Regions from separate parts of the Sporosarcina sp. FSL W7-1283 genome, predicted to be linked through region 3. Evidence: predicted binding sites of a transcription regulator. Region 3 holds the regulator's gene; each other region holds the start of a gene.
What was found. Region 3 encodes CtsR, which represses protease genes until heat stress. Its sites were predicted from a motif close to ATGGTCAATAAAGGTCAAACA; they were not measured.
Positions count from the first base shown of each region.

Region 1: MKY93_RS05075 (ATP-dependent Clp protease ATP-binding subunit) is a predicted target of CtsR. The motif match lies at 3,255-3,275, and genes of this name have one in related genera.
Region 2: MKY93_RS17790 (ATP-dependent Clp protease ATP-binding subunit) is a predicted target of CtsR. The motif match lies at 2,167-2,187, and genes of this name have one in related genera.

Region 1 covers NZ_JBBOOL010000001.1:1,088,499-1,093,043, forward strand. The annotation lists gene MKY93_RS05050 (DegV family protein) at 1-115, opposite strand, end outside; gene MKY93_RS05055 (Cof-type HAD-IIB family hydrolase) at 147-986, opposite strand; gene MKY93_RS05060 (dienelactone hydrolase family protein) at 1,162-1,938, shown strand; gene MKY93_RS05065 (metal-sulfur cluster assembly factor) at 1,985-2,296, shown strand; gene rraA (ribonuclease E activity regulator RraA) at 2,649-3,128, shown strand; gene MKY93_RS05075 (ATP-dependent Clp protease ATP-binding subunit) at 3,294-4,545, shown strand, end outside.
Region 2 covers NZ_JBBOOL010000001.1:3,399,455-3,403,999, reverse strand. The annotation lists gene MKY93_RS17805 (GGDEF domain-containing protein) at 1-88, shown strand, start outside; gene MKY93_RS17800 (GntR family transcriptional regulator) at 575-1,270, shown strand; gene MKY93_RS17795 (sterol desaturase family protein) at 1,287-1,901, shown strand; gene MKY93_RS17790 (ATP-dependent Clp protease ATP-binding subunit) at 2,236-4,359, shown strand.
Region 3 covers NZ_JBBOOL010000001.1:3,642,528-3,647,072, reverse strand. The annotation lists gene MKY93_RS19135 (biotin transporter BioY) at 166-768, shown strand; gene bioB (biotin synthase BioB) at 765-1,769, shown strand; gene MKY93_RS19125 (CtsR family transcriptional regulator) at 1,999-2,469, shown strand; gene MKY93_RS19120 (UvrB/UvrC motif-containing protein) at 2,517-3,032, shown strand; gene MKY93_RS19115 (protein arginine kinase) at 3,022-4,110, shown strand; gene MKY93_RS19110 (ATP-dependent Clp protease ATP-binding subunit) at 4,302-4,545, shown strand, end outside.

The sequences.
Region 1 (4,545 bases), 2.6 Mb from region 3:
CGATATCCTCGTACTCATTTCCATTCAGCAAGACGCTTAGCGGGAATAATTCAACTTCGTTTTCTTCAAAAAAGGATATAGGCAGATCACATGCACTGTCAGCAAAGATTTTCATTGGAATTCCCCCTGAACTTATATATTTACGATCAATTACTACTGTTTGTCTTAAGTTTTACTTTCCCTAAAGAGAGGCGATCTTCCAGGATATGCGAGATGCCGTCTTCATTATTAGTATCGGTTATTTCATCTGCAATGGATTTTAGGCGGTCGATGGCATTGCCCATTGCGACACCCACTCCTGCGTAATCAATCATTTCGAGATCGTTGTCTTCGTCGCCGAAAGCGATGATACGGTCTTGTGGGACATTAAGCCATTTTGAGACTGCATCTATGCCGACAGCTTTATTTAAACCGTGGCGTACAATTTCCACGATATTGAACGGTGCACCCCAGCGGCGATGGTCGATTACTTCCGCGTGAATATCTTCAAGGTGCTGACGAATTGGATCGACTGTTTGTTCGTTTGCTTGGATCAATAAACTGGTCGGATCCGTTTTTAAGGATCTTCGGATATCGCCCTCTGTAATTCGTGGATTTCCAAAGCTTAAGATATCCAGAAAGCGTTCATCATGATACTGTGCATAAACATCGTCCATCACTTCTGCGACAATATTCTCAACCGGAAACTGCTGCATCGCTTCCACCACTTCGTTGACGATTGGAAGGGCGATCGTTTCGTGAATAGTCTTCCAAGAAGTGTCTGATGGATGATGGACGAAGGCGCCATTAAAATTGACGATTGGTGTAGTTAAACCAAGTTGGCGGTAATACACTTCGCTAGCCCGGTATGGACGACCTGTCGCAATCATGACATAATGCCCTTCAGAAGCCGCAAGTTGCAATGTTTCTTCAGTTTTTGGAGAAATTACTTTTTCATCAGTCAATAACGTTCCGTCTAAGTCTAATACAATTAAATGTGGTTTCAACGTATCCTCTCCTACTATAGTGATATGATTAAGTCTACTCATTATATCTTCATAGTTTATCGTTAATGGAGCAAGTAAGTCAAAAAATCAAGGGCAAGGCGAAGTTTTTGTCTTCCATCGTAATTGTTGTTATCCTAAAATAACAGTATACATTTGTCAGAAAAGAGGAATTTGAATGATCATTCGTTCGGAACAATGGCAACATATCCCTGTACTACATATCGTAGAACAATCCAAAGACCAAGAACATATTCCTACGGTCATCTTTTTTCATGGATTCATGAGCGCTAAAGAACATAACTTGCATTATGCTTACAATTTAGCGAAGCAAGGAATCCGAGTAATTTTGCCGGATGCGAAATTGCATGGAGCACGTTCAGAATCGACAGATGAATTTCAACTGCAAATGCGGTTTTGGGAAATTGTCTTAACTTCAATTAAGGAAGCAGACGTGATCCGTCAAGAGTTGAAAGCGAGAGATTTAGTAGAGGATAGTACGTCAATCGGTGTCGGTGGAACGTCTATGGGCGGCATCACGACATTCGGCTGCCTCGCGAGCTATGACTGGATAGATGCAGCTTCCGTTATGATGGGTTCTCCAGCTTTTACACGACTTGCTAAAGGACAGATCGCTTATGCGGAACGTGCTGGCAAAGAATTACCGGTTACCTCAGCGGAACGCGAGCAACTTTTTGCTGCATTGGAGCAAGTGGATTTGTCGAAAAATCCAAACAGATTGAATCGTCGTCCGATTTTCATGTGGCACGGTGAGCAGGATACACTTGTGCCGTTTGAGCTTACAAATGAATTTTATTCTGAAATTCAGCAAGACTATAAAGACCATCCGGAACGTTTAGGCTGGATGCCGGAAGAGGAATCAGGTCATGCTGTTTCGCGTCCCGGCATGCTTGCGTCAGTCGATTGGCTTGCACAGCATTTGATTGCAAGGTAGTATGTTGGTAAGATGAAGATAGCACATAACAGAGAGGAGCATTCCGATGAGCAAAGATGAAATCAAAGATTACCTGTTTGGCGCGTTGGAAAACGTCATTGACCCGGAGTTAGGCGTCGATATCGTCAACTTAGGATTAGTGTATAACGCCGAGCTGCTCGATGAAGGCCTGGCAAAAATCACGATGACATTGACTTCCATGGGCTGTCCAATGGGGCCGCAAATTGTAGCCAACATCAAACAGGAGTTAATGGAACTTCCCGAAGTAAAAGATACAGAAGTAGACATTGTCTGGAACCCGCCGTGGTCCCGTGATAATATGTCCCGTTACGCTAAGATGGCACTTGGCGTACGCTAATATGCATCCCCGAACCATACTCTTTGTGGTATGGTTTTTTTGTTCTGTTAAAATAAAAACAGACGGTGTGAGTGGAACGGGATTTACGCTCCAGACGGTACGCTTACCGGCGACTCTTCCGCGCCCCACGGAAAGCGGCTACCAGAGAGCGAAAGCCGTAACGAAGAACGGCTTTTGCGAACATAAGCGAAGCGTTGTGAGCACGTCTTTGGTTTAATCCCCCGGACCGCCATCCCTCGGACTACTCGCCCTGTAATCTTTTATTTCAGTCTATGAAAAAGAAGGAATTGCAAAATTTTGTCGAATATGAAGGATGTAGCGTTAAACAGTATCTAGTAGGGGGAATAGGGAAATGTTAGTAAAAACAGCAGATTTATGCGATGACTTCATCAACGAACTACAAGTATGCACCGTGGAATTCAACTCCTACGGCAAACACAAACGATTCTCGGGGCCGATTTCCACAGTTAAAGTCTTCGAAGACAATGTCTTGGTAAAAGAAGCACTGCAAACGATTCCTGAAGGCAATGTACTCGTTGTTGACGGAGGAGGCTCAAAGCGCTGCGCATTAATGGGGGACATGCTTGGCGAAATTGCGCAAAATCGAAAACTGGCTGGCGTTATCATCTATGGATGTGCACGTGATACGGCAGATCTCGGCACACAAGAAATCGGAGTCATGGCAATCGGCAGCATGCCAGTGAAAAGTATTAAACGAGGCGAAGGTCAAAGTGGAGAAGTCCTTCATTTCGGAAATGTCGAATGGATTCCCGGACACTATGTCTACGCAGATGAAGATGGGGTTGTCGTGGCGCCGCGGAAATTGGTGTAAAAATTATATTGGCCGTTTGCATAATGCAAACGGTTTTTTTATGGGAAATAACCACATAATAAAGTAACTCTTAACTAAGCAAATCAATTTACTTCTCGTAGAAAAGAGACTATAATTAAATTAATCAAAGATAGTCAAAGTCAAACAAACGAAAGGTGGATGTTTATGCGTATGGATGGTGTACAAGAAGACCAGCGCTCACCACTTGAGCAATTTGGTCGTAATCTTGTTGATGAAGTGAAAAATGGAAAAATGGATCCGGTCATTGGCCGGGATGAAGAAATACGAAATGTGATCCGAATTTTGTCTAGAAAAACAAAAAATAATCCTGTGCTAATCGGGGAACCAGGTGTTGGTAAAACTGCAATCGTTGAAGGGTTGGCACAGCGAATTGTCAAAGGTGACGTGCCGGAAGGTTTGAAGGACCGTAAAATCTTTGAACTGGATATGAGTGCGCTCATTGCAGGTGCCAAGTATCGGGGAGAATTTGAAGAACGTCTTAAAGGTGTCCTCAAGCAGGTGAAAGACAGCGATGGCGAAATAATCTTATTTATTGATGAAATTCATACGATTGTCGGCGCGGGGAAAACGGAGGGCGCGATGGATGCAGGGAATATGCTGAAACCGATGCTTGCTAGAGGTGAGCTGTACTGTATCGGTGCGACAACGCTTGATGAGTATCGTATGTATATCGAGAAAGATCCAGCATTAGAACGTCGTTTCCAACAAGTGATGGTGCGCGAGCCATCTGTTGAAGATACCGTTTCAATTTTGCGAGGATTGAAAGAACGTTTTGAACTGCATCACGGTGTACGGATACATGACCGTGCTTTGGTCGCTGCCGCCACGTTATCGGATCGTTATTTAACCGAGCGTTTCATGCCCGACAAAGCGATCGATTTGATTGACGAAGCTAGCGCGATGATTCGGACAGAAATCGATTCGATGCCGCAAGAATTAGATGCAGTAACTCGCCGAATCATGCAACTCGAGATTGAAGAGCAGGCTTTGCGGAAAGAAAAAGATTCCATGAGTCAATCTCGATTGGTTACGCTGCGAGAAGAGTTGCAGCAACTGAAAGATTCATCTAAAGATATGCGTGAGCAGTGGGATTCTGAAAAAACAGCACTGAAGGAAGTTCAGAGCAAGCGGGAAGAACTCGATCGCTATCGAAGAGAACTGGAAGATGCGCAAGCTCGTTTTGATTTGAATAAAGCTGCTGAATTGCAGTATGGTAAAATTCCTGAATTGGAAAAAGAATTAAAAGCGCTTGAGAGTCCATTGGAAGGAAGTCAGGACCTTCGTTTGTTGCGTGAAGAAGTGACGGAAGAAGAAATTGCTTCCATCGTAGCCCGTTGGACAGGCATTCCTGTGACGAAACTTGTGGAAGGTGAGCGGGAGAAGTTACTTCGTTTGC
Region 2 (4,545 bases), 240 kb from region 3:
TGCTGTCTATCCCGATGACGGTGAGAGTTTTGACGTGTTGATTCGGAAAGCCGATACGTCGATGTATGATATGAAAAGAGAGAAATAGTATATGCGGTTCAGCAGGCATTTCTACAATATATTAAATTCGGTTGAGTAAATAGTGAAAAGGAGCTTCTCATGAGTCATTAGACTTTTGAGAGGCTTCTTTTGCTATTAGTGAAGAATACCGGATCTCAAACAATTCAGCGACTACTATATAACTATATAAACTAAAATAAATAACTCACACTCAAAGTAAAACGTAGAACCCGTTGATCTCCGTACCAGGCGGACGCTTTCCGGGGGGGCGCAGGCGAGCCTCCTCGTCGCTTCACTCCTGCGAGCATAAGCAAAGCGTTGGGAGTATATTTTTCCTTTTCGTCGCCTTCCACTCCAATCAACTGAGTGTCCATTTCTGAACAAACTCATGTAAAAACTATAATTCAACATATATGGTTCAAATAAAATTATCATATTGACTATCTTTTCAGAATATTATAAAGTGTTGGTAATACCAAAGAAAACTTTTGGTCTTACCAAGAGGGGGGATTCAATGAGTCGAACAAAAAATATTGAAAAAGAGATAATCAAAGCAATTATTCAGGGAGAATTTTCAGCAGGAAGCCAGATGGAGACAGAAAGAGAGCTGGCAATAATTTATCAGGTGGGACGGCCTGCAATTAGGGAGATTCTACAACGTTTAAATTATGGAGGTTGGTTAACATTAAGAAAAGGCCAACCGGCAATTGTGAATGATTATTGGCATGATGGAAACATTACGACAATTATAGATATTGTACAGCATTTTGATCATATACCAGATACTTTCGTTCTGTACTTTTTGGAATTACGAATTGCATTGACACCGCAATATGTCAAAAAAGCTGTCATGCAAAACCATCCAAAAGTCGTCTCCATACTATCTCAAGTGGATGAATTGATAGATTGTAAGGAGCAGTTTGCGCTCTATGATTGGAAGATGCAGAAAGAATTAGCAAGATTATCGGAAAATCCAATTTTTTCTTTAACACTAAATAGCTTTGAACCTGTCTATGTTAAAATGGCTATGAAATACTTCTCCCTTTCTTTTTGTCGAAAAGCTTCATTAAATTACTATAAAAAATTGATGGAGGTAGCACTAAAAGGGGACTATCAACAAGCAGAAGAACTTGCACATTCGATGATGCGAAAATGTTATGCTTTGTGGGATCGCCATATTTCTACTGAAAAAAACAGGATGAGAATATGATTTTGGGGGAAATTAAATGAATGCAAAGTATTATAAAGAGTTTGCTGCCTTTCCCGATATTTTGATAATGCTTTTGCTGTTTTTTCCGCTCGTTATCTACACCATTTTAAATATGTTGCAAATTGGAACTTGGATTGCTTTCATAATTGGGATGACGGCATATGCGTTAAGTGAGTATTTAATTCACAGATTTCTATTTCATATGAAAACACCGACAACCCCTTTTTTACTGAAAATGATCAAGCGCTTACATTTCGATCATCATGTAGATCCTAATAATTTGAAGTTATTATTCTTACCAGTTTGGTTCAGTCTACCCAATTTTATCATTGCTTCAATTATCTTTTATTCAATAACAGCGAATCTGCAGCTGACGATGGCTTTTCTTGCTGGGATCATGGCTTATTTTTTGTATTATGAATGGAAGCATTATATCGCGCATAAGCCAATTCAACCACGCACAAAAATAGGAAAGAAAATAAAGAAAGCGCATCTCTGGCACCATTTTAAAAATGAAAACTACTGGTTCGGTGTAACGCATACATCTGTAGACAAAGCCTTTGGTACGTATAAGAAGCAGAATCAAGTTGAGAAAAGTGCGACAGCCAAAAATTTAGAGGGGCGAAGTTGAATACAATAAGGTTTATCTGTTATTGATTAACGTAACAAATGAAGAATAATTAAAACGAAATGTACCCTTTTCTCTCTAATTAGAAGAAAGAAAAGGGTATTTTCATGGCATATTTAAGCATGAAAAGGATGGGAAGTAATAAAAGGGTGTAAGGTGTCGCTAGTGTGTCTATACAAAATCTATAAGTGCATATCTACAATACTGATAAGCGATGAAAACGAGCAAATTTCTTGAAAGTCAAAGAAGGTCAGTATAAAATAAAAACTAGGTCAAATATAGTCAAAGTCAACATCCATTGTCTTATATAAAAGAAAATCATAAGGAGGAACTAATTATGAGATGCCAACACTGTGGAAACAACGAAGCAACGATGAGTTTGAGACTCCAAGTGAATCACCAAGCGATGCAAATGCATATTTGCCATATGTGCTTTCAAGAAATGCAAGGTCAATTGACAGCAGGGAAAGTGCCGACATTCAATACTGAAGCAAATAACTTTTTCCAAGCGAGTGGCGGGAAAAAAGCACAGACCAAAGTGAGACAAACAGAAGAAAATCAAACCCCGGGTTTGTTGGACCAACTTGGTAAAAACTTATCAAATGTCGCAAGGGACGGATTAATTGACCCTATCATCGGAAGAGATCAGGAAGTAAAACGTGTTATTGAAACATTAAACCGAAGAAACAAAAATAATCCTGTGCTGATTGGGGAACCAGGTGTCGGTAAAACAGCAATTGCCGAAGGGCTTGCCTTAAAGATTTATGAGGGCGATGTGCCGGTGAAATTGATGAACAAAGAAGTGTATGTGCTGGATGTTGCGTCTCTCGTCACCAATACTGGAATCCGTGGTCAATTTGAGGAACGAATGAAACAGCTAATTGAAGAGCTGGAAACACGAGAAGATGTCATTTTGTTCGTGGATGAAATTCACTTGCTCGTAGGAGCAGGAACTGCAGAAGGATCGCAGATGGATGCGGGTAATATTCTAAAACCGGCACTGGCACGAGGCAGTTTACAGCTCATTGGGGCTACAACCTTGAAAGAATACCGTCAAATTGAAAAAGATGCAGCACTTGAGCGACGATTCCAACCGATTCTCGTAAAGGAGCCATCCGCTGAAGATACGATTAAAATTCTAAACGGAATTAAGGACCGTTACGAAGATTTTCATGAAGTGCACTATCCAGACGAAGCAGTGCATGCTTTTGTGAACTTATCGCAACGCTATATTCAAGATCGTTTTTTACCGGATAAAGCGATTGATTTGATGGATGAAGTGGGTGCTCGTTTAAACCTTACACTGATGTCCTCAAATTCGGATTCTCTTACAACTCGCCTTCAGGAAGTGATCCAACAAAAAGAGCGAGCGGCTGAGCAGGAGAATTATGAAAAAGCGGCGAGTTTACGTCAGGAAGAGATGCAGCTGCAGGAAAAATTGGAAGCTTCAAAACAGAATGGTGAAATGAAATATGCAGAAGTTTCTGTCGCGGATATCGAGCTAATTATTGAAGAGAAAACGGGAATCCCTGTAACAAAGCTACAGGCGGCAGAACAAGCAAAAATGAAAGGACTTGCGGATAACCTTGGCAAACAAGTTATCGGTCAAGCAGAAGCAGTCGATAAAATTGCAAAAGCGATTCGCCGTAGCCGAGCTGGTCTCAAATCAAAAGACCGTCCGATTGGATCCTTCCTGTTTGTTGGTCCTACGGGTGTCGGTAAAACAGAAATTACGAAAGTCTTGGCAGAAGAATTATTCGGTTCGCGCGATGCGTTAATTCGTCTCGACATGAGTGAGTACATGGAAAAACATGCGGTGTCTAAAATTATTGGCTCACCTCCAGGGTATGTCGGTCATGAGGAAGCTGGTCAATTGACCGAACAAATCCGACGAAATCCTTATTCCATTCTATTGCTCGATGAAATTGAAAAAGCACATCCTGATGTGCAAAATATGTTCTTGCAAATTATGGAGGATGGCCGATTGACCGATTCACATGGTCGCACTGTCAGCTTTAAAGATACGGTCATTATTATGACGAGCAATGCCGGTACAGGCGTGAAAAAAGTAAGTGTAGGATTCAACCGAACAGAACATGAATCCGTAACTATGCTTGAAACTTTAGGCGATTACTTCAAACCAGAGTTTCTTAATCGTTTCGATGCGATTATTGCGTTCAATGAGTTAACAGAAGAGGATCTCCTGAAAATAGTGGACTTGATGCTGATGGATTTACAAGCCGCCATCCAGGAAAAGCAAATCGATATTACGATCACTCAAGAAGCAAAACAAGCGTTAGTTAAATTAGGCTACGACAAGCGTTTCGGTGCCCGTCCATTACGCAGAGTGATCCAAGAGAAAATTGAAGATCCATTGACAGACCTTCTTTTAGAAGAAGAAAATGTAGAAAAAGTTAACGTGGATGTTGTAGAAGAAGAAGTTGTAGTACAGAAAGTGTAATGAATGCTGTTTCAGTAAAGAGGCGAGATGCGTCAACAACTGGTCAACTGACATGCGTAAGCAGTTGACCAGTTAAAAAGGTACTTAAAGTAATCATTCTGCTATTACAGCGGGTGATTACTTTTTTAAAACTGTAAGGTGCAAGTGATACAAATCTTTGTCACCATTGCTTTACATAAAAGCATC
Region 3 (4,545 bases):
TGGGTCTTGTCTGTTTCTTTCTGCCTTATTGGATAAGAAAAGGGTGTCATTCCTTACATATAAGATGTTCCATAAATTATTAGTTAACTTAAATTAAAAACGAGTTGACAATTAATGAGTCAACCATTACTATTTTTATAGTAACTCAAAATAGAAAGAGGTGTCATGATGACGACAGCTTCGGAAGGACGTCCGCAAAGTAAATTCAGTACATTGTCAATTGTATATAGTGGAATGTTTGCTGCTTTAATGATGATTGGGGCTAATATCACTTCTTTCATACCATTTTTAGTAGTCGGGGGAGTACCTATTACATTGCAGACATTTTTCGCTGTTTTGTCAGGATTGTTATTGGGTAGCCGTCTTGGTGCATTGTCGATGACTGTCTATATGATGGTCGGCCTTGCAGGGGCTCCTGTATTTGCTAAGTTTCAAGGTGGATTTGGCCAAATCTTAAGCCCGACATTTGGTTTTATCGTTACTTTCATCTTGATTGCTTATGTAGCAGGTAAAATCGTGGAGCGTAAGAATACACTGCCATCTTATATTATTGCATCACTTGTTGCGACAGCAATCAACTATTTATTGGGTACGAACTGGATGTATGTCGCCTATAAAGTTTGGGCTGCGGCGCCAGAGGTGTTTACGTACAAAATTGCATGGCTTTGGATGATTCCTCCATTACCGAAGGATATTGTGCTAGCCGTACTGGCGGGAATATTCGCATTTAGAATTTCAAAACATTTGAAAGTGAGGCATTCATTTTGACGAACTATCAAAGGCTGGCTGACCAAGTTTTGAAAGGTCACGTATTAACAAATGAGGAAGCGCTTTCAATATTAAATAGTCCGGATGAAGATTTGCTGTTGCTGCTTCATGCGACGTACTCGATCCGATCCCATTACTATGGAAACAAAGTAAAACTTAATATGATCATCAATACGAAGTCGGGGTTGTGCCCGGAAAACTGTGGCTACTGTGCCCAGTCGATTGTGTCAAAAGCACCGGTTGAAAAGTATGCAATGATGAAATCAGAAGAAATATTACAAGGTGCAGAGCGAGCTGCTGCAAATAAAGCGGGCACTTATTGTATCGTGGCAAGTGGACGAGGACCTCGGGCTAGTGAGCTTGAAATCGTTATTGATTCCGTCAAGAAAATTAAAGAGAAACATAAAGGAATGACCGTTTGTGCATGTTTAGGCATTCTGAAGCCAGAACAAGCCGCACGCTTGAAAGAAGCAGGTGTAGACCGATACAATCACAACTTGAACACCTCTGCCGAACACCATGAAAGCATCACTACATCGCACACATACGATGATCGTGTAAACACAGTAGGACATGTAAAGGAAGCGGGAATATCTCCTTGCTCTGGCGTAATAGTCGGAATGCGTGAAACAAAAGAGGATGTCATTTCCATGGCACACAGCCTGCGGATACTCGATGCAGACTCCATTCCAGTCAACTTCCTGCACGCCGTGGATGGGACGCCGCTAGAAGGGACCTCTGAACTGGATCCGCGCTATTGCTTGAAGGTACTTAGCCTATTTCGTTTCATCAATCCAACAAAAGAAATACGAATTTCGGGTGGACGCGAAGTGAACCTTCGCAGCCTTCAACCACTTGGCTTATATGCTGCAAACTCTATCTTCATCGGTGACTATTTGACAACATCGGGTCAGGAAAACGACAAAGACCAACAAATGTTAGAAGATATGGGCTTTGAAGTGGACTTGGAACCATTGAAGAAAGAACCTATGACTATATAAGAGAGATCTAACCGCGCAGACAGCTTGCGTGGTTTTTTTCGTTCAATGAAAAACATGAAAAGATCTTGAATAATCCTCCATGTAGAGAGACAGCCTAACGCAAGACATGCAAAAAAATCAAACATACATATTAAAACAAATCAATTGCATCTCACGCATTTTCTGCGATACAATCAAGTCAAAGATAGTCAAAGTCAACTAAGAGAACGAGCAGAAACGAGGTGACGAGATGCGGAACATTTCTGACATTATTGAAGGGTATTTGAAGTCCATTATCGAAAAGGAAGACAGTGCCTCTGTTGAAATCAAACGGAATGAAGTCGCCGAGAAATTCCAATGTGTTCCTTCGCAGATCAACTACGTAATCAAAACTCGCTTCACAGTCGAGAGAGGCTACGCAGTAGAGTCAAAACGCGGAGGCGGTGGATACATTCGGATTTATCGGGTGCAGACGAATTCACGGAAGGACTTGCTCGAGCAAGCGCTGGGAAGTTTGGAAGCGGGAGCATCCTCTACGATGGCTGAAGATGTAATTATTCGTTTGATTGAAGAAGAAGTGATTACAGAGCGTGAAGCCAAACTTATGTTAGCTGCGGTAGGTCGAGCCACACTGCGCTATATGCTTCCTGAACGAGATGCATTGCGTTCGCGAATACTCCGCGCCATGTTAGTCACATTGATTTATGAAGAAGTAGAATGAGGTGATGATAAATGCTTTGTGAAAACTGCAAAGAACGTCCGGCCACTGTGGTTTTTAAACAAGAGACAATGAATGGCACGACAGAGCGGCATTTATGTGATAAATGTGCGTTTTACTCCCAGACATTTTCATTCAGCCCTGATCAAGAGCCGTTGTCCATTCAACAATTTCTGGCACATTGGCTTGGAGGTTCAGAATTATTACAAGGTCAAAAGTCGAATGAGACTTTGCCTGATGGCCCCAAATGTCCGAGTTGCGGACTGACTTTTCATAGGTTTTTAGACATTGGGAAATTTGGATGTGCGACGTGCTACGATACTTTCCGCGAGCAGCTGCCACGAGTGTTTGCTAAATTGCATAACGGCAATACAAATCATGGTGGTAAGGTACCAGTCTCCTTCAATGAACGGTTTGCTTTGAAAAAACAATTAGAGGACATCCGCACAAAAATGAAGGAAGCGGTAGAAGCTGAGCGTTTTGAAGAAGCTGCCGTATTACGAGATGAAGCCAATACAGTAAAAAAGCAATTGGCCGATGGAGGTGACGATCAACATGTCATTTGAAAAATTCATCAAACAAGAGCTGACAGGCTGGATGGTGGCAAAGGGAGAACATTCGGATATCGTCCTATCTACAAGAATCAGATTAGCACGCAACCTGCAAAGTTACCTATTCCCTATTTGTGCTTCTGAAGAAGACGCTAAACGTGTCAATGAAGCAGTTGACCAAGCGGTGGCTACTATGGAAGAGCATCATTTTGCGGGCACGTCGATGTCAGACCTATCACCTCTTGAGAGACAAATATTAGTTGAGAAACATTTGGTAAGCCCACAGTTAATCGACCCAGATAAATACGGTTCGGTCCTGCTTTCAGAAGATGAAACAATCAGTATTATGGTGAATGAAGAAGACCATATACGTATCCAATGTATTTATCCTGGCTTTCAAATCGATACTGCCTATGAGCAGGCGAATCAAGTAGACAGCGAGATAGAACGAAACTTGGATTATGCTTTTGATGAGACGTTTGGCTATTTGACTAGTTGTCCATCCAACACAGGAACCGGTATGCGGGCATCTGTCATGATGCATTTACCGGCTCTCACCATCACCAAGCAAATTGAACGGATTATTCCTGCAATATCACGTCTTGGGATGGTGGTGCGCGGTAGCTACGGAGAAGGCAGTGAAGCCCTTGGAAATATTTATCAGATATCCAATCAAACAACACTTGGCAAGTCTGAAGAAGAAATATTGAAGGATCTGGACAATATATCAAAGCGTTTGATTGCACACGAGAAAAAGTCCCGTGAAATATTATTAGCGAAATCACAGGTCCATTTGGAAAATCGGCTTTACCGTTCGCTTGGTACGATTACTCATGCCCGTATACTACCTTCCGCAGAAGCAGCCAGATGTTTGTCCGATGTCCGTTTGGGTATTGATTTAGGTATCATAGAAAATTTAGACATGGCAATTTTAAATGAATTAATGATTTTCATGCAGCCAGGTTTCCTTCAGCAATATGCGGGTACAGAATTAACATCAGACCAACGCGACGTATTTCGTGCAAAATTATTCCGTGATCGCTTAGGAATTGAATGTACGCAAGCTCCAGGAAACAATTCTGAAAAGTCCTGAGCATACTTTTTGCAAGATCGTCAATTTGGATTTATAGTTAATCAAAGATAGTCAAAGTCAGTATTGAGGTTTAAATTACGGCTTTTTATGAAATGATATGAATAGGTATAGAGTGAAGGATTAAAGCAATGAGGATTCAACTGGCATAACATAGAATAGGTTCTATTTATGAAGAAAAGAGGGGAATGGATATGATGTTTAATCGATTTACACAACGTGCGCAAAAAGTTTTGCAACTGGCTCAAGAAGAGGCAATACGCTTAAAACACGAATCAATTGGTACAGAGCATATTTTACTTGGATTGATCCGAGAAGGCGGTGGAATCGCAGCGAAAGCGCTGGACGCCATTAGTGTCAATGCGGATACGATTGAACGGGAAGTAGAGGCTCTTGTAGGCGTGGGCTCGAAAGATGTAGGACCGATCGTTCATTATA